Regions from separate parts of the Mesorhizobium sp. J428 genome, predicted to be linked through region 1. Evidence: riboswitches for the same ligand, from Rfam matches in the RefSeq annotation. Region 1 holds a riboswitch; the other holds the start of a gene.
The links. Region 1 has a riboswitch for thiamine pyrophosphate ahead of thiB (thiamine ABC transporter substrate binding subunit). Riboswitches for the same ligand answer to the same signal wherever they lie in the genome.
Positions count from the first base shown of each region.

Region 2: it holds a riboswitch for thiamine pyrophosphate, as region 1 does, so the genes downstream of both, LRS09_RS05095 (Ykof family thiamine-binding protein) here and thiB (thiamine ABC transporter substrate binding subunit) in region 1, are expected to answer to the same signal.

Region 1 covers NZ_JAJOMX010000001.1:1,925,430-1,932,514, forward strand. The annotation lists gene LRS09_RS09630 (ATP-binding cassette domain-containing protein) at 1-140, opposite strand, end outside; gene thiP (thiamine/thiamine pyrophosphate ABC transporter permease) at 137-1,726, opposite strand; gene thiB (thiamine ABC transporter substrate binding subunit) at 1,888-2,883, opposite strand; TPP riboswitch at 2,925-3,036, opposite strand; gene LRS09_RS09645 (LysR family transcriptional regulator) at 3,120-4,013, shown strand; gene LRS09_RS09650 (hypothetical protein) at 4,099-4,254, shown strand; gene LRS09_RS09655 (hypothetical protein) at 4,525-4,776, shown strand; gene LRS09_RS09660 (formate dehydrogenase subunit gamma) at 5,031-5,558, shown strand; gene LRS09_RS09665 (NADH-quinone oxidoreductase subunit NuoF) at 5,555-7,085, shown strand, end outside.
Region 2 covers NZ_JAJOMX010000001.1:1,005,442-1,012,526, reverse strand. The annotation lists gene LRS09_RS05105 (ABC transporter ATP-binding protein) at 1-1,158, opposite strand, end outside; gene LRS09_RS05100 (ECF transporter S component) at 1,151-1,732, opposite strand; gene LRS09_RS05095 (Ykof family thiamine-binding protein) at 1,790-2,398, opposite strand; TPP riboswitch at 2,388-2,499, opposite strand; gene LRS09_RS05090 (serine hydrolase) at 2,584-3,720, opposite strand; gene LRS09_RS05085 (TetR/AcrR family transcriptional regulator) at 3,714-4,307, opposite strand; gene LRS09_RS05080 (ABC transporter substrate-binding protein) at 4,395-5,474, shown strand; partial or broken gene uxuA (mannonate dehydratase) at 5,568-6,783, shown strand; partial or broken gene LRS09_RS05070 (mannitol dehydrogenase family protein) at 6,827-7,085, shown strand, end outside.

The DNA.
Region 1 (7,085 bases):
AGCAGCGTCGACTTGCCGGAGCCGCTCGGCCCCATGATCGCGACGATCTCGGCAGGAGCAATCGCCAGATCGAAGGCCATCTTCGTCTCGCCATAGGCGAAGCGGACCCCTTCCAGAACTACAGGCAGACCGAGGCTCATCGTGCATCCTTTCCGAGCCGGTCCGCGAGCGACATCAGGACAAGGCACAGCAATCCGAGCAGCAGCGCAAGTCCCGCGGCGTCCTCCGTTCGATAGCTGCCCATGCGCGCAAAGAGGAGATAAGGCAGCGTCTGCACACCGTCGCTGCCGAACAAAGCAATGACGCCGAGATCGCCGAGCGACAGAGCCATCGCGAAGGCGAAGCCGGTGAGGAGCGGCCGCCGCAGCTCCGGCCAGTCGATCAGCCGAGCCCGGGCGAGGCCCGAGATGCCGAGTTGCGCGCAGAGCCGGTCGTTGCGCAGCGCGGCCGCATCATACGCCGGTCGGATGGCGCGTGTGGCAAACGGCATCGCCATCACGGCGTTGACGGTAAGGACCATCAGCGGCGCGACAGCGAAGACGGCGCCGGTGTTGCGCAACAGCACGAACCAGCCGGCGCCGATGACGATCGGCGGCACGACCAGCACAAGGCTCGCGCCGGTGCCCGCGAAAGTCTCGAGGAACGAGCGCCGCCCGCCCTTGCGCACGGCTTCGAGCCGGCGGCGCATGACGACCAACGAGAGCGACAGCGCGACGCTCAGTGCTGCCGAGCCGAGGGAGAGCGCGAGGCTCTGCCCCGTCGCAGACAGAACGGCGGCCTCGCTCGCCAGCCGGCCAAGATCGGCCCGCAGGCCAGCCGCCACGATCGCCGCCATCGGAGCGAGCACGAACAGCGCCGCGACACCGATCAGCACGCCGTCGAGCATGCTCGCGGCGACGCCCGCGCTCCTCATCCTGCGGCCCACGACCGGCAGGTTCGCATCACCCGTCGCATCCGCGCCCAGGCGCGAGAGCGCAAGCACCGCCGCGACCGTCAGCGCGATCTGCACCACGGTCAGTGCGACGGCCCGCGCGGGCTCGAAGTCGAAGCGCAGCGACTGGTAGATCGCCACCTCCAGCGTCGTCGCCGCCGGCCCGCCGCCGAGCGTCAGCACCACCGTGAAAGAGGTGACGCAGAGCATGAACACGAGTGCGGCCACGCCGGGGATCGCTCCGCGCAGCGCCGGCCACTCGATCAGGCGGAACACCGCGCCCGAGCGCATGCCGAGCTGGCTTGCCAGCCGCCACTGGTCCGGCGGCACGGTCTCCAGCGCCGCAAGCAGCAGCCGCGTCGCCAACGGCAGGTTGAAGAAGACATGCGCAATCAGGATGCCGGACAGGCCGTAGATCCCTGGCCATCGCCCCGCGCCGACGGCGGATGCGAGGTCTGCGACAAAGCCGGCGCGGCCGTAGAGCGCGAGCAGGCCCAATGCCGCGACGATCGCCGGCAGGCCGAGCGGCACCGCGAACAGCCTGAGCAGCAGGCCGCGCCCCGGAAACTCCGGATGCCGCGACAGGGCGCGCGCGACGAGGATTGCCGGAACGACGGACAGCAGCATGGACAGCGCGGCCTGCCAGAGCGTGAAGGAGGCGATGCGCAGCATGCCGGCATCGAACGCGCCGATCGCCCCGGACAAGTCCCGCGCCGCCTCGACGAAGAGGCCGGCGAAAGCTCCGCCGATGAGAAGAGCGATGAAACAGAGCGCGAGGAGGCCGGGGCGGGTCATGCGTGAAGGCCTTCTTCTCCCCGTTCACGGGGAGAAGATGCCGGCAGGCAGATGAGGGGCGGCGAAAACTGTCGACGTGTTCCGCAGCCCCTCATCCGACCCTTCGGGCCACCTTCTCCCCGTGAACGGGGAGAAGGAAGAATCGCGCGCAATGCCTCCTCCTACCTGCTCATCGCCGCCGTCCACTCCTCCACCCATGCCTTGCGGTTGGCCGCGACCTCTTCCGGCGAAAACAGCAGCGACTTTTCCGGCTTCACCAGCGCGTCGAAAGCCGGATTGAGCGGCTTGGAGGTCTTGGCGGCCGGGAACATCCAGTTCGTCTCGGGGATCGCGTCCTGGAACGCAGGCCCGGTCATGAAGGCGAGGAACTTCGCCGAGAGCGGGTTCGCTGCACCCTTCTTGGTGATGCCGGCGACCTCGATCTGCATGTAGTGCCCCTCGCTGAAAGCGGCCGCCTTGTAACGTTCGGACTTCTCCGCGATCACATGATAGGCGGGCGAGGTGGTGTAGGACAGCACCATCGGCGCCTCGCCCTTGGTGAACAGCCCGTACGCTTCGCTCCAGCCGGGCGTGACGGTGAGCACGCGGCCCTTGAGCTTCGCCCAGGCCTCGCCAGCCTTGTCGCCATAGACCGACTTCATCCACAGCACGAGGCCGAGCCCGGGCGTCGAGGTGCGCGGATCCTCGATGACGATTTTTTCCTGCGGATCGCCCTCGACCAGTTCCTTCAGGCTCGCCGGCGGGGTCTTAATCGCCTCGCTGTCGTAGACGACGGCGAAATAGCCGTAGTCGAAGGGAAGGAAGGTCGCGTCGCTCCAGCCACCGGGTACGGCGAGGTCGGCGGGCGAGAGGCCGTGCGGCGCGAACAGGCCGGTGTCCGCCGCCTCCTTGGTGAGGTTGGTGTCGAGGCCAAGCACGACGTCCGCCCTGCCCGAGGCGCCTTCGAGCCTGACGCGGTTGAGCAGCGCCACACCGTCGGCCACCGAGACGAATTCGAGGTCGCAGCCGCACTCCGCCTCGAACGCCTTCTCGACGATCGGACCCGGGCCCCATTCGGCGGTGAAGCTCTCATAGGTGTAGACGGTGAGCTTGTCCTGCGCCTGTGCGGGCGCCACGAAAGCGACCGTTGCGAGAAGTATCGGGATTGTCGCGCGCATCTGGCGCCTCCTTCATTCGAGTGAAAGGGAAGATGCGCCGCGAGCCGAACGCTTCTAATCCCTCCGCCGGTGCTAGCCGGATCAGGTTCAGCGGGTTGGCTATCGCCTCTCAGCCGGTTGCGGTTTCCCGCCCCGGCACCCCGTTAGAGCGCGTGGAACATAGGGCGGTCCCTTTGCCGGTGCAAGCCGGCGCTCCGCTGTTGACGCCCGTGCCGGACGCGTGGTCAGGATGGTTGATGCTCGACAAGCTCGAAGCCTTCATCGCGCTTTCCCGTGCGCAACACTTCGGCAAGGCGGCCGAGGATCTGGGCGTTACCCAGCCGACGCTGTCGGCCGCGATCAAGCAACTCGAGGGAGAACTGGGCGTCATGCTGGTCAAGCGGGGCTCGCGCTTCCAGGGGCTGACCACCGAGGGCGAGCAGGTGCTGACCTGGGCGCGGCGCATCTCGGGCGATGCGCGGGCGATGAAGGAGGAGATGCGCGCCGCGCGTCATGGCCTTTCGGGCCGCATCCGCATCGCCGCGATCCCGACGGCACTCGCCATGGTGGCGAAGCTCACCACGCCACTGCGCGAGAAGCATCCAGGCGTATCATTCTCGATCCTGTCGCGCACCTCGATCGAGGTCCTGTCGCTGCTCGGCAATTTCGACATCGACGCCGGCATCACTTATCTGGACAACGAGCCGCTCGGGCGGGTTCTTTCGGTGCCGCTCTATTCAGAGCGCTACCAGCTCATCACCGCGACCGGGAACCGCTATTCCGACCGCGCCTCGATCACCTGGGCGGAAGTGTCCGAACTGTCGCTCTGCCTCCTGACGCCCGACATGCAGAACCGGCGCATCATCGACCAGCACTTGGCCCAGGCGGGCGTGTCCGTGCGCGCTTCGCTCGAATCCAACTCGATGATCGTGCTGTATTCCCATATCCGCACCGGAAAATGGTCGTCGATCATGCCGCTGAACCTGGCCGAGACCTTCGGCTTCGCCGAGCCGATCCGTGCGATTCCCATCGTCGAGCCGGATGCCAGCCACACCGTCGGCCTGGTGGTGCAGCCGCGCGAGCCGCACACGCCGCTGGTCAAGGCGCTTCTCGACGAGGCGACGACCCTGGCGTCCCAGTCCCTGTCCTGAAGCTACCCGCCATGCGAACAGCTGTCGGCTCGCGATCGAGGTAATCTTCGGAAGAGAAAACCATAGCCGCGCCGAGCGCCTGCGCATGCTGCACGACGAGCCCTTCTATGTCTTCGCGGGCGACGTTCTCCGCCTCGTTGCGCAGCCGGACGGCCTCGGCAAGCATCGGCACGTTCACCACGCCGTCCAGCCTGGCCGCGCGCTCGACAGTGGAAACCACGTCGACTCTAAGCTTCTGTGACACTATCCGGTCCATCTGAAGACTCCCGATCCAGTCAATTAGGAACGGTAACCGCAGATTACCGAAGAAGCAACCCAAAACAGAAAATTATCTATTAATATCAGTAAGTTAGCAATTAGATAACTCGACTGAACCGGGGGGGCTTGTCCCATTGGGTTCAAATGGCCCAGAGAGCGACGGCACACCATAAGGTCCCGCCTATTGCGAATGTGTCGGATGCAACTATATAGTCACTTACTCATTATCTGTATTCAGCGTCTTGTGTGACACATGTCGGAACTCGAAAGAGCCGAACGGCTACAGATCATGTTGAGCGCCGAAGAACTTCGAGCCGTCGAGGACTGGAGGTTCGAGAGGCGCATGCCCAGTCGCGCGGCGGCGGTGCGTGAGCTTTTGCGGCGCGGGCTGGCGGCTGATGGATTCCTGACCGCGCAGGCCGGCGCGAAGTCCCAGGACTTCGGTGTCATCCTCGCCGACGGCTCCACCGACCTCCCCGACGGCTCCACCGACGCGGCTGAGTGACCTGCCGTTTTTGATCTTTCCCATCTTCTAATCGAATTCGATCTTGGCTCTGCACCACCTGCAGTTTGAGTGAGCGGTTAGCTCTAGACAGTTCCATGTTTCGTTTGCGCCGCGGCGACGGCGTTGGCGGGCGATTTCGCTGGCCGGCGCATGCGCTAGACAAAGTCAGAGAGCCGGCGCCTCGATAGAGATCCTCTATCAAGCAACGATTCCGCTTTATTGATTTCCGCGGTTTTGTCTGGCTTCATTGACAGATGGCGCGTGACGGCGCCGGTCCAGGGAGGAACGCTGCCTTGCAGCCGTCAGGTACCCAGATCGAGGTCGCGGATGTGGCCGTGCGGACGGCAGCGATCGTCGCTGCCTGCGAACATCTCGAAGGACCGCTGCTCCCCATCCTGCACGGCGTGCAGCAGGAGTTCGGCTTCGTACCCGGCGAAAGCCTCCCGGTGATCGCCGAGGCGCTGAACATCTCCAATGCCGAGGTCCACGGCGTCGCCACCTTCTATCACGACTACCGCCGCGCGCCGGCCGGCCGCCATGTGCTGAAGCTCTGCCAGGCCGAGGCCTGCCAGTCGATGGGCTCGGAACGCGTCGCCGCCATGGTCAGCCAGGCGCTCGGCATCGGCTTCCACGAGACCGCGAGGGATGGTTCCGTGACGCTCGAGCCAGTCTACTGCCTCGGCCTGTGCGCCTGCGCGCCTGCAGCGATGCTCGACGGCGAAGTGATCGGGCGACTCGACGCCGATGCAATTGACGAGATCGTCGCCGAGGTGAGGCGATGACCACAACGATCTACATCCCGAGGGACTCCGGCGCACTTGCTCTCGGTGCGGAGAAGGTCGCCAAAGCTGTCGAGCGCGAGATTGCCGAGCGAGGGCTCGACGCGAAGATCGTCCGCACCGGTTCGCGCGGCCTGTTCTGGCTGGAGCCGATGGTCGAGGTGGCAACGGCATCCGGCCGCGTCGCCTACGGCCCGGTCAAGGCAAAGGACGTCGCGTCTCTGTTCGATGCGAGCCTTCTCGAAGGCGGCAACCACGCCCTGTCGCTCGGCGACCCGGAGGATATCCCTTTCCTTGCGCGGCAGACGCGGCTCACCTTCGCCCGCTGCGGTGTCATCGATCCGCTGTCGCTTGCCGACTACGAAGCGCATGGCGGGCTTGCCGGCCTGCGCAAGGCGCTTGCGATGACGCCCTCGGACATTGTCAAGACCGTTACCGAGTCCGGCCTGCGCGGACGTGGCGGCGCTGGCTTCCCGACCGGCATCAAGTGGAAGACGGTGCTCGACCAGGTGTCCGAGCGCAAATACATCGTCTGCAACGCCGACGAAGGCGACTCGGCCACCTTCGCCGACCGTATGATCATGGAAGGCGACCCCTTCGTGCTCATCGAGGGTATGGCGATCGCCGGCATCGCCACCGGCGCGACGAAGGGCTTCGTCTACATCCGCTCGGAATATCCGCATGCGGTCGCGGCGATGCAGGCCGCGATCGAGGTGGCGCGGACCGCGGGGCTCCTGGGTCCGACGATTCTCGGCTCGCCCAACGCCTTCGAGATGGAGGTGCGCGTTGGTGCGGGCGCCTATGTCTGCGGCGAGGAGACGTCTCTCCTGAACTCGCTCGAAGGCAAGCGCGGCGTGGTGCGCGCCAAGCCGCCGCTGCCCGCGATCCAGGGTCTGTTCGGCAAGCCGACAGTGATCAACAACGTCATCTCGCTCGCCTCCGTGCCGGTGATCCTCGACAAGGGAGCGGACTACTACAAGAACTTCGGCATGGGCCGCTCGCGCGGCACGATCCCGGTCCAGATCGCCGGCAACGTCAAGCATGGCGGCCTGTTTGAGGCGGCGTTCGGCATGACGCTGGGCGAGATCGTCAACGATATCGGCGGCGGCACGGCCACGGGCCGGCCGGTGAAGGCCGTGCAGGTGGGCGGCCCGCTCGGCGCCTATTTCCCGCCTTCCCTGTTCGACACGCCCTTCGACTACGAGGCCTTCGCCGCCAAGGACGGGCTGATCGGCCATGCCGGCATCACCGTCTTCGACGACAGTGCCGACATGCTGAAGCAGGCGCGCTTCGCTTTTGAGTTCTGCGCCATCGAGAGCTGCGGCAAGTGCACACCCTGCCGCATCGGCTCGACGCGCGGCGTTGAGACAATCGACAAGATCGCGGCCGGCGTGCAACCGGAGAAGAATCTCGCTCTGGTCACCGACCTCTGCAACACGATGAAGTTCGGCTCCCTCTGCGCACTCGGCGGCTTCACGCCCTATCCGGTGATGAGCGCGATCAACCATTTCCCGCAGGACTTCGCGCCGA
Region 2 (7,085 bases), 920 kb from region 1:
GCTCTCGGGATTCTGGAAGGCCATGCCGCCGGGCGGGCCGTCAAAGCGGCCGCCGCGCAGCCGCGACAGGCCTGCCAGCGTCGCGCCCAGCGTCGACTTGCCCGCACCGTTGCGGCCGAGGATGGCGACGCTCTCGCCCGCATTGATGTTCAGCGTAACGCCTCGCAACACGATCGGGCCGAACAGCGGCGCGCAGGATGCGTCTGTCAGACGCACGAGGGGCTCCGCATCCGGTGGGGCGGACGGAGCAGGGCAACGACGGGCGACGAAGGATCGCACGCCAGAGACCGCGGCTTCCCGGCATATTTCGCCCAGCACGTCGAGCGCGCTCAGGGCTTCCTCGACCGACAGCGGCGGCATGTCGAGCGCGATGCCGGCTCGGGAGAGTTCTTCGTCCAGTTCCGACGCCGCGGGCCGCCAGATGCCGCGGGCGGCGAGGTCCGCGCCGTGGGTGCGGAACAGGAGGCGCGGCTCACCCTCTGCAAGCAACTGACCGTCGGCATCGAGCACGGCGACGCGGTCGATGTCGCCGATCAGCCCGTCGAGCCGGTGGTCGACGACCAGCACGCCGCGGTCGGCGCGCGGTTCGAGCAGCAGCGTTCGCAGCCGCGCGGCGGCTTCCGGTGCGAGGTGGGCGGTCGGTTCGTCGGCGATGAAGAGCGGCGCATTCTGCGCCAGCGCGGCGGCCAGAGCGACGAGTTGCCGTTCGCCGCCCGACAGGGTGGCGGTGCGGCGGTCGCGCCAGGCGACGGGAATGCCGGTGCGCTGCATCGCCTCGTCGACCCGGCTGAGGATGTCGGCCTCCGGCAGGCGGCGGTTCTCCAGTGCGAAGGCGATCTCATCGGCGACGCTCATGCCGCAGAGAATCTGCTCCGCGTCTTGGTGCAGCCAGGAGACAGTGTCCGACCATTCGGCCGGCGAGCGCGAGGTTGCGTCGCGTCCCGCGAGTTCTGCCTTGCCCGCGACTGTCGCCGGGATGGCGCCCGGCACGAGGCCGTTGACAGTGGCGAGCAGCGTCGACTTGCCGGCACCGGAGGGGCCGAGCAGCAGCAGCCTTTCGCCGCGCCGTAGCGACAGCGTGACCGGTCCGACGGCGTCGCGCTCCTGGTAGGGATAGCGGACCGTCAGGCCGTGCCACGCGACGAGATCGTCAGGCATTTCCGGACCGGCGGTCGCGGTCGATCGCAAGGCCGGAGAGCACGCCGGTCTTGTAGAGCGCCTCGGTGATGAGGTGGCCGGCCAAGCCGCCGAGCAGCGCGCCGCTGAGGCAGCGCAGCACGAACATCACCACCAGCAGGCCGGGCGCCAGTGCGCCGTAGTCGAAGCGGATCCAGGTATAGATGAAGGAGAAGATCGCCGCGCCGACACCTGCCGCCATCAGCACCGGCAGGCGGTAGTTCTTCCAGCGCGTCGCGGCGAACACCACCTCCGCGCCCGCGCCCTGGACGAGGCCGGTGACGAGCAGCAGCAGGCCGGCCGGACTGCCGAGCAGAACCTGCACGAGCGCGGCAAGCAGTTCCGACAGGAGCGCCGCGCCGGGCTTGCGGATGATCGCAGCGGCGATTATCGAGACGATGAACCAGAAGCCCATCACAACGTCCATCGTCACCGGGCCGAAGATCGCCTGCGCGATCAGCCAGACCTGCACCCAGGCGAGGTAGAGCACGCCGAACACTGCGCCGAGCACGGCGACGATCAGGATTTCACGCAAGGTCCAGCCGTACTGGTTCATCTCGATATCTCCGGATAGGGGAAGGGTGCCGGCGCAGGCCGCCGGCGGGAACGGCCGTCATATCTTGGACGGGCTGTTGGCCGAGACCGTCAGGTCCATGGCCACATGTCCTTCCGGTGCGCCGAAGCGCAGGAAGGCTTCGCCGAGTGTGGCGAAGAGGGGGCCGGCATCGCCCTTGAGCTTAGTGCAGAAGTTCTTCGACCGGTCGAAGACGCTGGACGCCTTGAGGAAATCGATGCAGCCGTAGATCTCGTCCATGTGCTGGACGGCGCCGAGCGGATAGAGCGAGAACTGCGCCGCGACGGTCTGTCCGGTCAGGTCGGCGGCGGCGACCGCGTCGCGGGCGAGCGCGATCCGTTCGGCCAGATCGCCGCGGATGCCCGCCCCGGAGAGCGGCGTGCAGATCGGGTCGTCCGGCTCGCCGGGGCAACCGCGCGAGATGGTGGCGTGGAGGACGCAATGCGTACCGGTGCGGGCCGCGGCGACGAAGAGGTCGCGCATCGCGGGAAAGAGCTGTTCGGGCGGGCCGACGATCAGGGTCGAGACGTCGTCGGTCTCGATGCGGAAGCCGGGCCGGTAGGGATCGAGCGCATGAAGCGCGCCAAGGATGATGCCGACGAAGTCGTCGGACATGGGGTATAGGGAAATCTGCGCGCCTGAGAACATCTCGCCTCGCTCCGCTGGCATTAACCAGATCAGCTTGAGGGTCCACGGACATGTCGCCCGCATCTCAGCCCCGGCATTACGGAGCACCCCTGTCGAATGAATGCCGGATACCACCGGGCACGGTCGTGGCGCAAGCCGGTTCTGCGAGCCTGTGCACAAATCGCCAGGAACAGAGTGCAAGCGTCTTAGAGAACTTTCGCTATCGCCCTGAACATCGAGACGGTCTCGAATTCGCGATAGCTCGTCTCGTCGTTGGTCTGGCCGTAGTTCGGGCTGGCCGAGAGTTTGACGATGACGAGATCACGGTCGGGGTGGACGTAGACGAACTGGTTGTAGACGCCGATCGCCGAGAACTCGCCGTTCTCTCCGTCCATAAGCCACCACTGGTAGCCGTAGCCGAAAGCGGTGTCCGACAGGCCGTGGTCGCCGGGTATGAGGTGCGGCCCGTCGGGAGTGACGGAGGCTTTGACCCAGGCTTCCGGCACGATCTGTTTCCCGTCGCAGCGGCCGTTGAGACGGAACAGCTCGCCGAGTTTGGCGAAGTCGCGGGCGGTGGCCATCAGTCCGCCGAAGGCCATCTCCATGCCCTCAGAGTCCACCAGCCAATGAGCGTCGTCCTCCATGCCGAGCGGGTGCCAGAGCTTTTCCTCGACATAATCGCGGATCGGCCGGCCCGTCACCTTCTTCAGCAGCATGCCCAGCACGTGGGTGTCCATGCTGTTGTAAAGGTTGTAGGTGCCCGGTGGCGTGTGGCGGATCATGCCGGGCGGGATGGAGTCGAACGAGCCGCCATGGGCATAGACCGAGATGAAGCGGTTCATGTCGGATTCGGGATCGGAATAATCCTCGTTCCAGCGCGCGCCGGACGACATCTGCAACACGTCCTTGATCGAGACACCGTCATAGGCGGAGCCGCGCAATTGGGGCAGGTGATCGGAGACGATCTCGTCGACGCTGCCGAACAGGCCTTCGCCCCAGGCGATACCCAGTGCCGCCGAGGTGAAGCTCTTGGCCACAGACATCGACATCCAGTTCACCGCCGGACCGCCCGTCAGCCAGTAGTTCTCATATCGCTTGCGGCCGTCCTCGATGACCATCAGCGCCACCGTGTCGGTCTCTTCGAGGAAGTCGGCGAGCGAGCGGTCGGTGCCGTCGTGACGGTAGGTTTCCGGCAGCGCCAGCGGCACACCTTTCGGGAAGCGGCGAGGCCTTGGTGCCGCCGTCATGGTCGAGACCGGGAAGATCAGGTGCAGGTTGTTGAACACCTCGATCTGTCGTGCACCGGAGAACATCGACAACGCGAATTCGGCCCGGCTCAGCATGTCTTGGTTCCCTCCTCGAGCCGGGCGACGATCGCGGCTGCCTGCGTGCGCAGCGACGTCCTTTCCGGCATGGTCAATCCGAAATCGTTGAGCGCGGTCTCGCCGAGCGCGAGCGAGATCACGCCGAAGGCGGCCGCGTTGCGTTCCACCTCGGGCACGCCCGGCATCTCGCGGGCCAAGGCCTCGGCCAGCACATCCAGCGCATAGGCATAGACCCCGTTCAGCCGCTCGCGGATATGGGCGTCGGTGCGGGCGAGATACCAGAGTTCGCCCATCAGCGCGTTGTAGCGGGCGTCGGCGAAGATCTCGCCGAAATAGGCGTCCAGCAGACGCGACAGGCTCATGGCGCCGGCTTCGTCGCGCACTGCATCGAGGCGCTGCTGTGCGAGCTTCATCATTCGCTCGATCAGCCGGTCGACCATCTCGTCCCGGTTGCCCATGAAATATCGCACCAGGCTGCGCGGCAGGCCGGATTCCTCCGCCACGTCGGAGAGCGTGGTGGCCGGCAGGCCCTTACGCAGCACGCAGGCTTCGAAAGCCTGCATGATCTCCTCGCTGCGCTCTTCGAACTTAGGTGGCCGTCCCATCGTGCTCCAATCCTGTCACTATTGACAAGAAACCTGCGGCGGAGTTTCCTGTCAATCGTGAAAAGAAAAAACATCACGGGGAACATCATGGCACGAAAGACACGGATTGCCTTCGCCCTGCTTATGGCGGGAGCCGCTACGGCGGGACTTTCGCGCGCTGCATCGGCGCAGGACGCGGCGCTTAGCGTGCTGGACTGGTCCGGCTACGAAGACCCGGCCCTGAACCCGGCCTATGTCGAAAAGCACGGCGACGGCCCGACCTTCACCTTCTTCGCAGACGAGGACGAGGCCTTCGAGAAACTGCGCGCGGGCTTCAAGGTTGACGTCTCGCATCCCTGCGGCACCAACATCGTCAAATGGCGCGACGCGGGGCTGCTGCAGCCGCTCGACACGTCGCGGATCGCCGCCTGGAACGACATCCTGCCGGGCTTCAAGGCGATGAAGGACCTGATGACTGACGCCGACGGCAAGGCCTGGTTCCTGCCGTTCGACTGGGGCAACACCCTGCCGCTCTACCGCACCGATCTGGTCAAGGCCGAGGACATCGCCTCCCTGAAAGCCTTCGCCGACCCGAAGTTCAAAGGCAAGATCGCGCTGATCGACAACGCCGACGCCACCTTCGCGCTCGGCCTGCTCGCTGCCGGCGTCAAGGATGTGCAGGCCATCACCGACGAACAGTTTCAGGCGGCCGCCGCCTTCCTGCGTCAGGTGCACAAGAACGTCCGGATGTATGCGACCGACACGACGGAACTGAGCCAGGCGATGGGCAGCGGCGAAATTTCGCTGGCCTGGGGCTGGAACGAGGCTGCGACGTTCCTGAAGGCCAATGGTGTGCCGGTCGAGGTGAAGCGCGACACAACCGAAGGCATCGCCTCCTGGGTCTGCGGCTACGTCCACCTCAAGGATGCGCCAGGCGATGTCGACAAGGTCTACGACTTCTTCAATGCCCGCATGGCGCCGGAGGTGTCGAACTATATGGTGACCGCCTGGGGCTACGGTCACGCCAACGGTGCCGGGATGGCCAAGGTCGACCCTGCCGCTGTCGCCGCGGCCGGCTACTCCGATCTCGACGAGATGGCGAAGAAGACCTTGTTCGCTGCCCCGGTCGCGCCCGAGACCAAGCAGAGATTCGTCGCCGAGTTTGAGAGGATCAAGGCAGGGTATTGAAGGGCTTTTCTCGTGCAGGCGTGGAGATAGACGCGCTCCCTTGACCCGTTCCCGCAAAACTACCATACAAGTTTGCGCGAGTGGAGGAGAGCGATGCGACAGACCTGGCGGTGGTTCGGACCGAAGGACAAGGTGTCCGTCGAGGATGCGCGCCAGGCGGGTGTCGAGGGCATCGTCACGGCGCTGCATCATGTGCCGACCGGCGAGGTGTGGCGCGCCGAGGAGATCGAGCAGCGGCAGCGCGAGGTCGCCTTCCTGCCCGACGGCTCGATGAGCGGCCTCAAATGGGAAGTGGTCGAGAGCCTTCCCGTGTCGGAGGCGGTCAAGACCCAGACGGGTCACTTCAAGGCGCATGTCGAGCACTACAAGGCGAGCCTCGCCAACCTCGCGCGCGCTGGCATCGAGGTGGTCTGCTACAACTTCATGCCGGTGCTGGACTGGACCCGTACCCGATCTCGCTTGGCGTATCGGTCATGGCGGGAGGGCGATGCGGTTCGACCTTGCCGATTTCGCCGCCTTCGACATCCACATCTTGAAGCGCAAGGGCGCGGCGGAGAGCTTCCCGCCGCATGTCGTGGAAGAGGCGAAGGGGCGTTTCGCCGGCATGAGCGAGGCGCGGAAGAAGGAGCTCGCCGCGAACGTCACGGCCGGCCTGCCGGGCGCGGTGGAAAGCTGGTCGCTGCCGGAACTGTCGGCGCATCTCGCCACCTATGACGGCGTCTCGCCGGAGCGGCTGAGGCAGAACCTGATCGATTTCCTGGCGGAGGTCGCGCCTGTGGCGCAGGAACTGGGTCTTCGTCTCTGCTGTCATCCGGATGATCCTCCGTTTCCGCTGCTCGGCCTGCCGCGCATCATGTCGACCGAGGCCGATTATCGCGCGGTGCTGGAGGGGGTGGATATTCCGGCGAACGGCGCGACGCTCTGCACGGGCTCGCTCGGCGCACGGCCGGACAACGACCTGCCGGCGATGGCGCGGGCACTGGCGGACCGCATCCATTTCGTCCACTTGCGCAACGTGCGGCGCGACACGGAGGAGGTGCCATGCTCCTTCTTCGAGGATGAGCATCTGGCAGGCCAGACCGACATGGTGGCGGTGGTGGCGGAACTGCTGGCGGAGGAGAAGCGTCGGCGCGAGGCGGGGCGGGCGGATGCCGAAATCCCGATGCGGCCAGACCACGGCCAGGAGATCCTCGACGACCTGACACGCGGCGCCCAGCCCGGCTATCCGGCGATCGGCCGGCTCAAGGGGCTGGCGGAGCTGCGCGGCGTGATGGCGGCGCTGGGGCATCCGGCCATGGGGAGGGGGTGATGGTCGCTGCCGTAGCGCCCGGCAGGCCAGAGGGGGGTATCTCGTGACCCGCCTCTCCGCCGCTTCCAATCTTCCCCCCTCCATCCACGTTCCCGCCTACGACCGTGCGGTGCGGAAGGCTGGCATCGTGCATCTCGGCACGGGGGCATTCCACAAGGCGCATCAGGCGGTCTACACCGACGATGCGCTGGCGGTGGGCGGGGACTGGATGATTACCGGTGTGTCGCTCCGCTCGCCCGACGTCGCCGACGCGCTCAATCCTCAGGATGGGCTCTATACGCTCGTGATGCGCGGGGCCGACG